DNA from 4 places in the Fictibacillus enclensis genome. Region 1 is predicted to be linked to each of the others. Evidence: predicted binding sites of a transcription regulator. Region 1 holds the regulator's gene; each other region holds the start of a gene.

Region 1 (3,143 bases):
TCAATGATGGTCAATGAATGCAATCTATTTTGAAAAGAAGTTCTGACATTCTTCAGATATTCTTCTCGTAATTCTTTTTGCTCTGCAGCTTCTTCAGTGGATAAACCTTCTTGTTTCGACTTCTTTGCAAGAAAGTTGAGCCGTTCCAATTTGTCTGGTGTAAGCATGAACACCTCTCCTTTTATATTCGATATGCCTATCATAAACGAATATCAGGTAGGGTTTCCAGTCACAGCACTTTCTATATACTCTTTATACCGCCGGTGAACCGTTGCTTTCGATGCTTCATATCCAAATCCCCGGAGGGTTCCTGCAATCTCAGCGAACGTAAGATCCATCCTGCGAAGACGAATGATTTCTTCAATCGGCAATTCTTTGCGCTCCCTGCCGCCATTGTGGATATTCTTTAAATTTTTCTGCGGCTTGTACCCTTTTTGAACTGCTTTTTTCATTCCACGTTTAATTTTCAAATTATGGAGCTTTCTTTGGTACTCCTCTACCACCGCCACAATTTCAAGCACCATCGATTCTGCCTCGGAAAGATGATACTCTCCCTGGCTGCTGAAGGTATACACTTTAATTTCACGTTTCAGCAGTTCATGAAGCAGTACAATTTTGGCATTCCCCCTGCCCAGCCGGGTATCATCTGATACCAAAAGAACTTCAAATTCACCGCTCTGGGCCATTTCAATGATGCACAGCAAGCCTTCTCGTTCGAGGCTGTACCCGCTTTCCCGTTCCTTGATGACAGAAACGATCGTAAAATCATGCTCTTTAGCCAATCTTGTTAATTCTTCTTCCTGCCGGGAAAGAGAAGCGGCCTGCTCCTCCTTCTCTGTGCTTACCCTGCAATAAATAATGGCGTTCAAGTAACATCACCTGTCTTTTTCTGCTTTGATTGGAATGATGAGCTTCTGGCCCGGTGTAATGGCCCCTGCCTGTATTCCGTTGTTCTTCTCCACCCAGTCTACAAATGCCCAATTGCTTTTATGGTCCTTAGTATATTCTTCTGCAATTTTCCAGAGTGAATCTCCCTTATTAACTGTTATCTCCATATATTCCTTCGAGCCTTCAACATGTGTCTGGTGGGCAAACATAAAAAACCCTGCTGCAACAATAGATATTAGCATAACTACCGGTGAAAATCCCTTCATTTCCTATCACCCCTGCGAATGTTTGTTCTTATTTGTTCTCATTATAATGGGAACAGCTGTTCTTTTCAAGGGTTTTTTTCGAACTTATGTTTGTATATCTTGCTTTTAAATGCTATACTTTTTTCAAGAGTATTCAGTGAATGAGGTGCGAATATAATGACAAAGTTATCCAGAAGACAGATTGATATCCTGGAATTTATTAAAGAGGAAGTTAATGCAAAGGGATACCCTCCTTCCGTTCGGGAAATCGGGGAAGCCGTCGGGCTGGCGTCCAGCTCTACCGTTCATGGCCATCTTTCTCGTCTGGAGAAAAAAGGGCTGATTCGCCGTGACCCTACCAAACCAAGGGCCATTGAAGTATTGGGGCTTGAATCCGACCAGATCATCACAAAATCACGATCCGTCAATGTGCCGATCATCGGTAAGGTTACTGCTGGATCTCCGATTACTGCCATTGAAAATGTGGATGAGTACTTCTCTCTTCCAGAGCATGTAGTAGGAGACGATAATGTTTTTATGTTAACTGTAGAAGGAGACAGTATGATTGAAGCAGGCATTTACGACCGGGACTTGGTTGTCGTAAAGCAGCAGCCTACAGCGGAAAATGGTGATATCATCGTAGCGATGACAGACGAGAATGAAGCAACCGTCAAACGGTTCTTTAAAGAGAAAGACCATATCCGTCTGCAGCCTGAAAATTCTTCGTTATCACCCATCCTTCTTCCAAACGTGACCATCCTCGGAAAAGTAATTGGTGTGTACCGCACCTTACATTAAAAATAAGCAAACAGCGGCCCGGCATAACTGCCGGGCCGCTGTTTTTAGGATTAAAAATGAAAATTGGTGCCATCTGTTGTGGCTTTAATAACTCCGCTTCGAATGACAAAGTCTCCAAAGTGTTCGCCTTCAAGACGCTCTTTCGCATATTTCGGGAAAAGAACTTTTAATTCCTTTAGTATTTCTTCCTCCCCTATGTTCTCGCGGTACATTTTGCTCAAACGGCTGCCATCAAAAGCCGCACCCAAATACATATTGTATTTGCCCGGTGCCTTGCCGATAAAGCCAATTTCACCGAGTGCATGCCGTGCACATCCATTAGGGCAGCCGGTCATCCGAACGGTTATTTCCTTGTTGCGCAACCCGTTTTCATCCGCAATCTGATCAATTTTGTCCATCAGCACCGGCAGATAGCGCTCCGCTTCAGCCATAGCAAGGCCGCACGTCGGAAGTGCTACACAAGCCATAGAATTTCGGCGGATAGCAGAAACGTTCTGGCTGTTGAGCATTCCATATTGATCGAGAAGATTCGTGATCTCCTGCTTCTTTTCCTCGGACACATTAGCAATGATCAAGTTCTGGTTCGCAGTTAAACGGAACTCCCCAGTGTGAACCTTGGCTATTTCACGCAGGCCGGTCATCAGCTTGTAGTTTTCAAAGTCTGTAATACGACCACCTTCAACAAACAGCGTAAAATGCCATTGATCTTGAAGACCCTGAACCCAGCCATATCTGTCTCCATTATCCTCAAAGGAAAAGTCTCTAGCTTCGGGCAGGCTCCAACCGAGTCGGTTTTCCAATTCTTCTTTTACGGTTTCAACCCCCAGGCGGTCAACTGTATATTTAAAACGGGCGTTTTTTCGCTTGGAACGGTTTCCGTAGTCTCGTTGAATGGTAATGGTTTTTTCCGCCACCTCAAGAATCTGGTCAGGCGTGCAAAAACCAATCACTTTGGACAGCTGCGGGTAGGTTTCCTTATCTCCGTGGCTCATACCCATGCCGCCGCCAATTGCAATATTAAAACCAGTCAACTTACCATCTTCAATAACCGCAATGAATCCGAGATCCTGTGAAAAGACATCAATATCATTTGATGGAGGAACAGCAATGCCGATTTTAAATTTACGCGGCAGGTAAAGCGGCCCGTACATCGGTTCCACTTCATCTGCATCCGGTGTGCCTGCCACCTTTTCTTCGTCCAGCCAGATTTCG
Region 2 (3,143 bases), 990 kb from region 1:
GCGTGGAAGAAATCAAGGAAATTCAGGAGAACTTCCGACAGGCCACCATCAGAGCGCGGGAAGCCGGCTTTGAGTGGATGGAATTCCATGGTGCACACGGATATCTGGCTCACAGCTTTTACTCCCCGCTTTCCAATAAGCGTACAGATGAATATGGCGGAAGCTTTGACAACCGCATCCGCTTTGTATTGGAAACGGTTCGTGTGATGCGCCAAGAATGGCCCGAAAATCTTCCGTTTACTGTCCGTATTTCATCTACCGACTGGGTAGACGACGGATGGACACTGGAAGAATCCATTGAACTCTCCAAACGCCTGAAACAAGAAGGTGTCGACCTTATCGATTGCAGCTCTGGCGGTAATGTTCCAAAAGCGCCGATCCCGGTCGGTGCCGGTTACCAAAACCTTTTTGCAGAAAAAATCCGCCAGCAAGCGGATATTGCAACTGCGGCCGTAGGTATGATCACACAAGGCATGCAGGCAGACGAAATCATCCGCAACGAAAAAGCAGATCTCGTTCTGCTGGCCCGCGAGCTTCTACGAGATCCATACTGGCCGCTTCGTGCTGCGGAAACTGTGCATAAGAAAAACGAACTTCATATTCCTTCTCAATATGAGCGGGGATGGTAAAAAAATCAGGGTAAGGATGCTGCTGCATCCTTGCCCTTTTTTGATTTCCTGGGAAAATCTTCTCTTCATGGTTATGGCCCAACCTTCTTTTTTATATATTAGAAAAGAACGATATGGAGGTGATACGGTGGCAGTTGTGCAAGCCAGCAGTTCAGATATTAATCTTCTCGCCCGTTTGCTCAGAGCGGAAGGTGAAGGTGAAGGAGTTCGAGGGATGCAGTTGATTGGTAACGTTGGAATTAACCGGATCCGGGCCAATTGTTCCGACTTTAAAGGCCTCAGGACCATCCCTCAGATGATTTACCAGCCGCACGCTTTTGAAGCCGTAACCCATGGCTATTTTTATCAGGCTGCCCGATCGAGTGAAAAGCGGCTCGCAAGGCGTGCCATTAATGGGGAGCGCTTTTGGCCGGCCAAATATAGTCTTTGGTATTTCAGGCCACAGGGCGATTGCCCGCCGACCTGGTATGACCAGCCATTTGTTGCACGATATAAGCTACATTGTTTTTATCAGCCGACAGCTGAAGAATGTGACAATGTATATAGTACCTTTTAATCGGATGGGCATGATATAAGACTGCAGTTTTCTTCAAATCAGCCTTATATCATGACTGTCCATTTTTTCCAGTTTAAAAAGAACGTGTGTTCGGTTATTATAGGTAGAAAGGAGGATGAGTGATGTGATTCGGGACCGTGGTAACATAAAATGGAAAACCAGCTTGATGCTCCCCGAGACAGTAACACATCTTAAGAACTATTTTCTGGAGGAGTATTACGAAGAAGAAGAGCTGGAGCCGGATGAACAGCATTTGGAGGAAATGGATCAGTTGGTCCTTGAAGCCTTGGAATTTTCATTTGCCTTGCTGTTTACCGTTTATCAAAGGGACCATCTGCACAGAGTCAAAGGAATGGTCCATTATATGGATGAGAAGAACCGTATCCTGAGAGTGATCGATGAAAACGGTCAGCTACATATTTTGCGCATTTCAGCGATTAAAGACATTTCTAGAGCTGAGGAGTAGATGAATATCGTAGAAAAAGGGGACAACACCTTTAGTATTGTCCCCTTTTTTATTGGATGTTTTCAATAGCCTGCTTTACATTGCCATATACCTTAATCGTTGTAAAATCAATGCCTGCCTGAACAATCCGGCTGGCTAATTCTGGACGTATCCCCGTTATTAGGATTTCAATGCCAAGAAGCTGAAAAACACTTTGTATATTAAAAATGTACATCGCTACTTCTGTATTAATGTTCACGATTCCTGAAAAATCAATGATTAAATGGTGAATGTGCAGCTGCTGAATCCTTGGAACCACATGGTTGAGCAAATGATCCGTCCGGTCGGCATCTATCTTTCCAATCAGAGGAAGGACAGCAATCTTGTCCTGAATCGGAACAACCGGATTGGATAATTCTTTGATTTCATTTTGCGCGGCATTAATGAGATGGTCTTTATATCGTTCAAAAGCAAAAACCGTTTCATTAATACTCAGATCCAAAATGTGGTTCACTCGCTTGATGATCATCACGACATCCTGAGTGCCAAGCTGATATTCCATCCCCAGCTTGGTCATATAATCAGCAAAAACGATCCGTGTATCTGGATACCGCATCAAAATTTGGGAAATCTCAAGCCCGCTTTTGGCAGTTGCCTCTCCATTCTTTTTGCTCCACTCCATTAAAACCTCAGGAACAGAGCCTTCCTCACAATCCAGAGAATCTGCCAGAAACACAATAAATTCATTATACATTTGTTTTGCCTGTATAATTTCCTCTTTCGGAATATGAAATTCAAACCGCCCAATAATCTCGTCAACGACTTCTGAAGCAATGGACGCTGAATGGTTGGTAAGATAGTTTTCCAAGGTATTGATAGAGTCCATGGTTACTCTCCTATTAAAATAGTAATGTTCAAACCGATAGGTGTTTTAATAGTTAAACATCTAAACAACATAAGCTTATTATAGCTTATTTCGACATAATAGGAAGAAATATGTTAGCAACCTATCATGAAATCTTTTGCCTGTGCTACGATATAAGAAAGGCAGGTGAGTATATGAGTAAAAAAATAGAATCCTTCCTTTTACAGCCGATGGAATCCGGCCATGCCGAACATATGCTTCAGCTCGAGGTAAAGAACCGGGAGTTTTTTCAAACATTCACTCCCTTAAGAAACCCTGAATTCTATACGCTGGAAGGCCAGCAGGAACGGCTGAACATGATTGAGCGTATGCGTGAGCTTAGACAGCAATATACGTTTGGTATTTTTTCAAAGGAAACCGGCGATTTAATCGGGGATGCTTCCCTGTTTAAAATTGAAAGGGAGCCTGTACAAAGCTGTATGCTTGGCTACTGCCTGGACCAGACCTATAACGGGAGAGGATACATGAGCTCGATCGTTCAAAAAATGGTCTCCTATGCCTTTGATGAACTTAAAATGCATCGTATCGAGGCCGGTGTCATGCCCCACAATAAAGGGTCCATTCGCGTCCTGGAAAAAGCCGGGTTTC
Region 3 (3,143 bases), 1.5 Mb from region 1:
AAATATACGGAGAATCGAAGTACCCTTGGGGAGTTGCGAAAAGTGAACCTGAGACGGTTACCGAAGACACAGGTAGTATTGATGTAACGCCAAGCCCGTTTGTTAATGACGAGGTTAGGGATCAAATCGTTAAAACCATCAATGATTTCGCAAAACAGCAACTTGAAGCCTTGGTAAAACAAGATGCATCGGTTATTAAAACAGCAACAGATAACATTGTTAAAGAGCATGCAGAGGATATCCAGTCAGATAAATCGTACGACAACTATTGGAAGGGTAAAGCGATAGGCACGCGTATTGATATTGATAAGGCTACGTTAGCCAACAAAGAAGATGAATTTCAAATCGAGGTACCTGTTGAATTTCATTATAAATTCAAAGAGTATAACAAAGGATGGGATGATGAAGATCCCTTAGAAGAAGAGTTTAATACGGATACAGTAATTCTAACTTATAATGATGAATCAAAAAGCTGGCTTATCAGTGAAATTAATTCGAGTTATTTTGGTGATGATGAAATGAAAGGTAAGAATGTTATAAAAACAAAGTTTTGAGGCGTGAAAAATAACAACAGTAGAGGTGAGTTCGCTTCAAAAATGGCTAGAGCAATCTGTCTAGCGTCTGATAATGATAACCCTTGATGTATGTGTAAATTTTATCTCAAAGAAAATTAAGAATGGCTTTTTCAAGGGGTAAGAGTATGGATAAATTAATTATATAGTTTTCTCTGTGTGAGAGTGGGTTAGGTTAACCAATTAACCCGCAAACAAAACCCTGAGTTATGGAAACAGCTGAAACTCCGGGTTTTTGCTTGTTTAGAGTGGAGAGGGGTTTTTGGAAGAAAAATTATAGAACTCACTTCTTGAATTCTTTCTATTTCTATATCTAGGAATTTTACAAAGGTCTTTTGTGTCCAATAATTTAATTTATTTTTACATCAATCAAATCCTCTTGTTTAAGTTTATGTATTTCATTGTGGTAATCCACTATCCTGAATTCCCCTTTATAGGTGTCTACAAAGTGTACCTTTCCAATCAATAAATAAAAGTCGTCGTCTTTAAAATATGTAAAGCATAAATACAAATTTTCAGACATTGCTTCACATATGGTTTCTTCTATCAGTTGGAGTTGCTGCTCATCAAGTTCTGGTTTTACTTTTTTACTTTGGTCCCTGTCAAATTCCCTTAATTGTTTAACATGCTCTGGCAGCATCATCGCTGTCCATTTAATACTACCTCTGTCTCTGATCAAATTGGCCACCTCCTTTAGATATAATATAACCGAACAAGTGTTCTTGTAAACCGTATGATTTTATCCTATATTGCAATTTATTGTCATAAGACACAATCTCATTATTGTAAAATTGTGTTATTGTGTTACCTTTGAATAGAATGAGATTAGTCAATGAAATTTAAAATGAACAATTCGGAGGGATATACATGAATAACGAGGAAGAAAAATTAAAAGCCAAGTTAAATGCTCAATTAGATCGTATTAATAAGCAGCATGATACCATCCGAAAATTAAAAGGGGATAGAGAACCCTATAAACACCTGGATAAGAAAGATACGGTCACAGTCTACACAAATGATAAAAAAGCAATGAAGTTCTGGGAAGAATAACCCATGGAGAACGAAAAGTCCGTTCTCTCCATGGGTGCTCTTTGCAAAGCAAAACTTGAATTCAAACATGTGGAAACCGGTGAGTCGGTTCAATCCTCTCCGCGGCCAGTTCTTGTACTTCGAGATCTTGAAGATGGAGCAGTTCAAATCGCCACGCTTACTTCAAGAATAGAAAAAAGACACGTAGCAGAAATTGGCCACATCCTGGAAGATTCTTTAGAATACGGATTGATTAAGAAGTCTGCAGTTCTTTGCTCTCCTTATAATATTGGTTATTTATCCAGAGAGAACCTTTCAGAACCATTTGGAAAAGTACCGTTAACCGAAATGGTAAAGGTATTCGATAAGGTGGAACAGGTCAATAAAAAGGAACATAACTTACATATGAAGTTAGTCAGTGAACATGAAAGGTGATAATTTTACCGTTCTGGCAAAGAGCCGTTTATACTACCTTGCTAAATTCAAATGAGGTGGCCTAAAACTATGAACAGAACACAGCAAAGTGCAAATCAAAAAAAGAACGTTAGGTATATATTAAACATTTTTATATACCTGACTTTATTGGCTTCTGTAGGATTTGTTATTTTCCTTTTAGTCACTCATTTTACAGATATGCTTTTACTTTTGCTGTTAGGGTTTTGTATTGTAGTTGCAATTATTATTTTTTGGAGAGTCTTGTTCTGGATTACTGGAGCTGTAGCAGTTATTGTTATTATCTGTGTAGGTATTGCTCTATTAGGTTACATTGGAAAAATATTGCAATAAGCCTTAATGTTTTAAAGGTTTTATTTCGACCAAAAATAAAAACTATTTATTCATTGCGATATGAATATCAGCATTACTGTAAAAGCATAATGTGTGAGCCTTTGAATATAAGGGCTTTTTTTTCTGGAAAATTATATAATAGATTAACAACCTATTAACCATAGAATGGAAGTGAAAGAATGAATAATAGAAAACCAATTGGTGAAGAAACAAGATATCGGTTACTGAACTGGAACATTGGTCAAATTCCATCAGAACGACTTTCGGGATTCTTCTTAGCTCATGAGAATTATGAAGAAATAGAGCCTTCACAACCAGGGGGAGGGGCGGATGGAAAGAAAGATTTTCTGTGTAAAAAGGATGGACTTCTATGGATTGGAGCTTGTTATTTTGGGATTGGAGAAAAAGACTTTGTACGTGATATAAAAAAGAAGTTTAAAAAGGACTTAGCTGGTGTTCGCTATAACAATGCAAAAGGAATTGTGTTTATAACAAACCAAAAACTTTCGGAACACCAAAAAGGTATTCTAAAAGGCTTAACCAAGGAATTGAAGGTGGATCTAATCCTCCTTGATCGTATGGTGCAAATATTAAATAGTGTTTCCGGTTATGGTGCCCGTCGGGAATATCTCGGTATAGAGATGTATGAGGAAGAAAAGGCTGCGTTCTTCAAGTGGCAACTGCAAGAAATTAAATCGCTTAATAAAGCTCAATTTGATGCTATTTGTGGTTCAAATAGTATGTTAGTTACTAATC
Region 4 (3,143 bases), 510 kb from region 1:
GCATAACGTTCTTGCCATGCACATCCCGGGGAAAAAGACCAAGGCCCCGTGCGTAAGACAGGGCGTTATCCACGTCACGTATCACCGTCTCCGGAATTTTTATTCCTTTATGAAGACAATCATAGAGAGTTACTCCTTTGATCCTTTTGAGAATCAAATGGCGTTCACCATAGCCATAGCATTGGGAATAGGCAGGGTGTTCACCAAGGGTCTCGTACACAAGGATCTCTTCCCGCAGCCCTTCAGGATTTCTGCCGTAAATTTTAACAACGAGGTCCGGAAATTCGGGATGAAGAAAAACAGCAGCATAATTTCCGCATCCTACCACTTTCCATGGTTCGGGATGAGTGAGCACTTCTACAGGGTCGCCCGGATCCCGGCTGACTATTTTTGTGTTTTCCGTTAATTCCTCTGCCAACTTCATGTACGTTTTCATGGTTCACCTTGCCGATCATTCAGTCTCCGGCGTCAAGCCTGATTTGCTATTTTCGCTCTACCAGCGTACCAAAAAGAAAGTGTTTCATCAGCAATTCTGCCTTATTCCGGAGATGTACATTGGGAAACCTCATAACTTCCTGATAGCCTCTGATAAAAATCTGATATTCGGTCATATCATCAACCGGCCTCCCATCCGCTACTTTGATCTTCCGCTGCACCATCTCTTTTTTCACGTCCCTCAGCTCAAAACTGATGGCATTCATTACATTCTCTACCAAGGTAATATAGGGCTGCCTTAATTTAAAGGGGGACTGTGCGATCACTTTTAAATCCCGATTAAAAATGGTCAGGAGCATGGGGTACATAATATACTTATCCACCAATACTCGGTCCGTTTCATCACCATATAACATCTTCCGCTTCCTCCACCATCTGTATTAAGCCGTGTTTTTTGCCACAGACAATATATTCGATACTTTAAACGTTCGTATTTGCCTGCGCAGACAGCAAAAAGCGGTTAATGTTTCTTTGTCACAGGAAATGGGATAAACCATACGCTGAGTAAACTGACCGCGGCCAGATTGATAAATAATCATAAAAGGATTTCGTTCAGAAACATAACGCGCCAGCAATGAATTCATAACAGCCACCGCCTTGTTCGTTATTTATTTACAGTATATGCGAACAAACGTTCTTTATGCAACTAGAAAAATATGCCTATCCTTCATAAGGATAGGCATATTGCCATAGTGATCATACGTTTTGAAGCAACTTCTTTTGCTGGAGCGCCTGATGCAGGCTTCCCGCTATGGAAAACCCTTCAAAACTTATCCCTAAGGAAACCACCGTCTGTGCGAGTTCAGGGCGCATACCGGTCAATGTAACGGCCACACCCAGGAGCTTCAGTGAAGTAATGACCTGAAACAGATTATGTGCAACCATAGTATCAATCACCGGAACACCAGAAAGATCAATAAACAGGTGATCGATTTTCATTTCTACGCATTCGTTCAATACGATTTCCATGATCAGCTTCGAACGGTGAGTATCAATAGATCCGACAAGAGGCAAGATACCGACTGAATCCGTGAGGCGCACCACAGGAACAGAAAGCTCTTCCAGTGCTTCCCGGGCCAGGCCAAGCAAATGATTGTTATAGTCTACGTAGGCGACGCTAAAGGAATACACCACTTTGTCCAGTAGAGGATCAATGATTTGAACAGCTTTCATCGCCGTTTGGCCAGTATATCCGTGCTTTGCCACTTCCGTGCTGATGAAATCCAATATGGTCGATCTGTAATAGCGGGTAGTATCAAGAGCAGTATCCAGCGACAATTGAATCTTCACCGCAACTTCTCCACTTTTTTTACCCCAGTCCAAAAACTTTTTTTCAGATTGGGCAAGGTCTGAAAACAATGCTTCACCTAAATATTGAAACAGTTCGATCCTCCAATCGATCAAAAGCTGCTTTTGTCCATCGTCCGATGGGTTGATGCCATTTTGGATTCTGTTTTTAGTGACAATGGCCGCAAGTTCCTCTTTATGCTGTATGATGCAACTTCCAAGTTCCTTTAACTCTTTGTCCATAAGTAACAAACCCCTCATGTCTTGCAGTATGATTGTATCTATCACATACAATATCCCCGCCATCCAATGAAACAAAACAGGGAAAACCGATTAACGCTGCTGCCTCGCCTGATCATACGATCCAAGATATTCATCGATATAGCCCTCATTCAGCCACGCAATCCGGTTAAACAGCTTATTTAAAAAGTACCGATCATGAGAAACGGCCACTACCGTTCCGGTAAATTCCTCAATCGCATCTTCCAGAACTTCTCTTGAATCGATATCCAGATGGTTGGTCGGTTCATCCAGGAGAAGAAAGTTCACATCCTGATGAACCAGCTGTGCGAACCGGAGCCTGGTTTTTTCTCCCCCACTGAGGTCTTTTACCTTTTTAAACACATCCTGTCCGTAAAATAAAAACTTCGACAGGAGATGCCTCGCCATTCCTTCATCAACAGCCACCGCATCACGGAAGGCTGAGAGAACCGTATCTTCCGGCTGATGACTTATCCCGCTTTGCGAGAGGTAGCCGAACTTAACGGAGGTTCCGACTTCCATTGATCCTGTTGTCTTGTGCCACCCCATGATGGCTTTTAGCATCGTGGACTTTCCTGTACCATTATTGCCCACGATAGCAACTTTCTCCCCGAACCGTATAAAAAGGTCTACCTGCTTTAAAACCTCTCTTCCTCCAATGATCGTTCCCACTTCGATCAAAGACAGAGCATCCTTACCGCTGCGGTCTTTCATTTGAAAGGCCATCTCTGCTTTTCGGCGCTGCAGAATGGGGCGTTTGATCTTGTCCATTCGCTCGACGGCGCGCTCCATACTGCGTGCACGGCGGTGGAGATCACCATTGTCGCCCCGAATGGCCCATTCACGCAGCCGTTTAATCGCTTCCTGCATTTTTTTTATTCGCTTCTGCTGCTCCTGATACTGAGCAAACTCGGCGAGGAGGCGCTTTTCTTTTTCCTCTGAAAAAGCGGTATAGTTGCCGTGATAGAGAGTCAGTTGACCATCCTCGAGATCATAGACCTTGTTCACTGTACGATCCAAGAAATAACGGTCATGGGAAATGCAAACCACTGCCCCCTTGTATTTTAATAAATAATCCTCAAGCCATTCCATTGTCCGCA

Evidence for each region. The regulator LexA, encoded in region 1, represses DNA repair genes until DNA is damaged. The targets are predictions, from matches to a motif close to CGAACATATGTTCG.
Region 2: the regulator LexA is predicted to act here: its motif matches at 1,265-1,278, upstream of QNH15_RS06910 (YolD-like family protein).
Region 3: the regulator LexA is predicted to act here: its motif matches at 1,282-1,295, upstream of QNH15_RS19905 (YolD-like family protein).
Region 4: the regulator LexA is predicted to act here: its motif matches at 1,120-1,133, upstream of QNH15_RS09475 (WYL domain-containing protein).

What each region holds. Positions count from the first base shown of each region.
Region 1 is NZ_CP126109.1:2,266,403-2,269,545, reverse strand. Features, by position in the region: gene QNH15_RS12025 (DUF896 domain-containing protein) at 1-167, opposite strand, end outside; gene QNH15_RS12020 (YneB family resolvase-like protein) at 213-869, opposite strand; gene yneA (cell division suppressor protein YneA) at 876-1,154, opposite strand; gene lexA (transcriptional repressor LexA) at 1,311-1,931, shown strand; gene cysI (assimilatory sulfite reductase (NADPH) hemoprotein subunit) at 1,982-3,143, opposite strand, start outside.
Region 2 is NZ_CP126109.1:1,280,376-1,283,518, reverse strand. Features, by position in the region: gene QNH15_RS06920 (NADH:flavin oxidoreductase/NADH oxidase) at 1-629, shown strand, start outside; gene QNH15_RS06915 (cell wall hydrolase) at 757-1,185, shown strand; gene QNH15_RS06910 (YolD-like family protein) at 1,310-1,651, shown strand; gene QNH15_RS06905 (STAS domain-containing protein) at 1,701-2,516, opposite strand; gene QNH15_RS06900 (GNAT family N-acetyltransferase) at 2,690-3,143, shown strand, end outside.
Region 3 is NZ_CP126109.1:3,808,282-3,811,424, reverse strand. Features, by position in the region: gene QNH15_RS19910 (TcaA 3rd/4th domain-containing protein) at 1-554, shown strand, start outside; gene QNH15_RS19905 (YolD-like family protein) at 922-1,260, opposite strand; gene QNH15_RS19900 (hypothetical protein) at 1,440-1,622, shown strand; gene QNH15_RS19895 (hypothetical protein) at 1,626-2,036, shown strand; gene QNH15_RS19890 (hypothetical protein) at 2,106-2,387, shown strand; gene QNH15_RS19885 (hypothetical protein) at 2,567-3,143, shown strand, end outside.
Region 4 is NZ_CP126109.1:1,760,213-1,763,355, reverse strand. Features, by position in the region: gene QNH15_RS09485 (serine/threonine-protein kinase) at 1-436, opposite strand, end outside; gene QNH15_RS09480 (YhjD family protein) at 483-851, opposite strand; gene QNH15_RS09475 (WYL domain-containing protein) at 876-1,079, opposite strand; gene QNH15_RS09470 (STAS domain-containing protein) at 1,192-2,025, opposite strand; gene abc-f (ribosomal protection-like ABC-F family protein) at 2,116-3,143, opposite strand, start outside.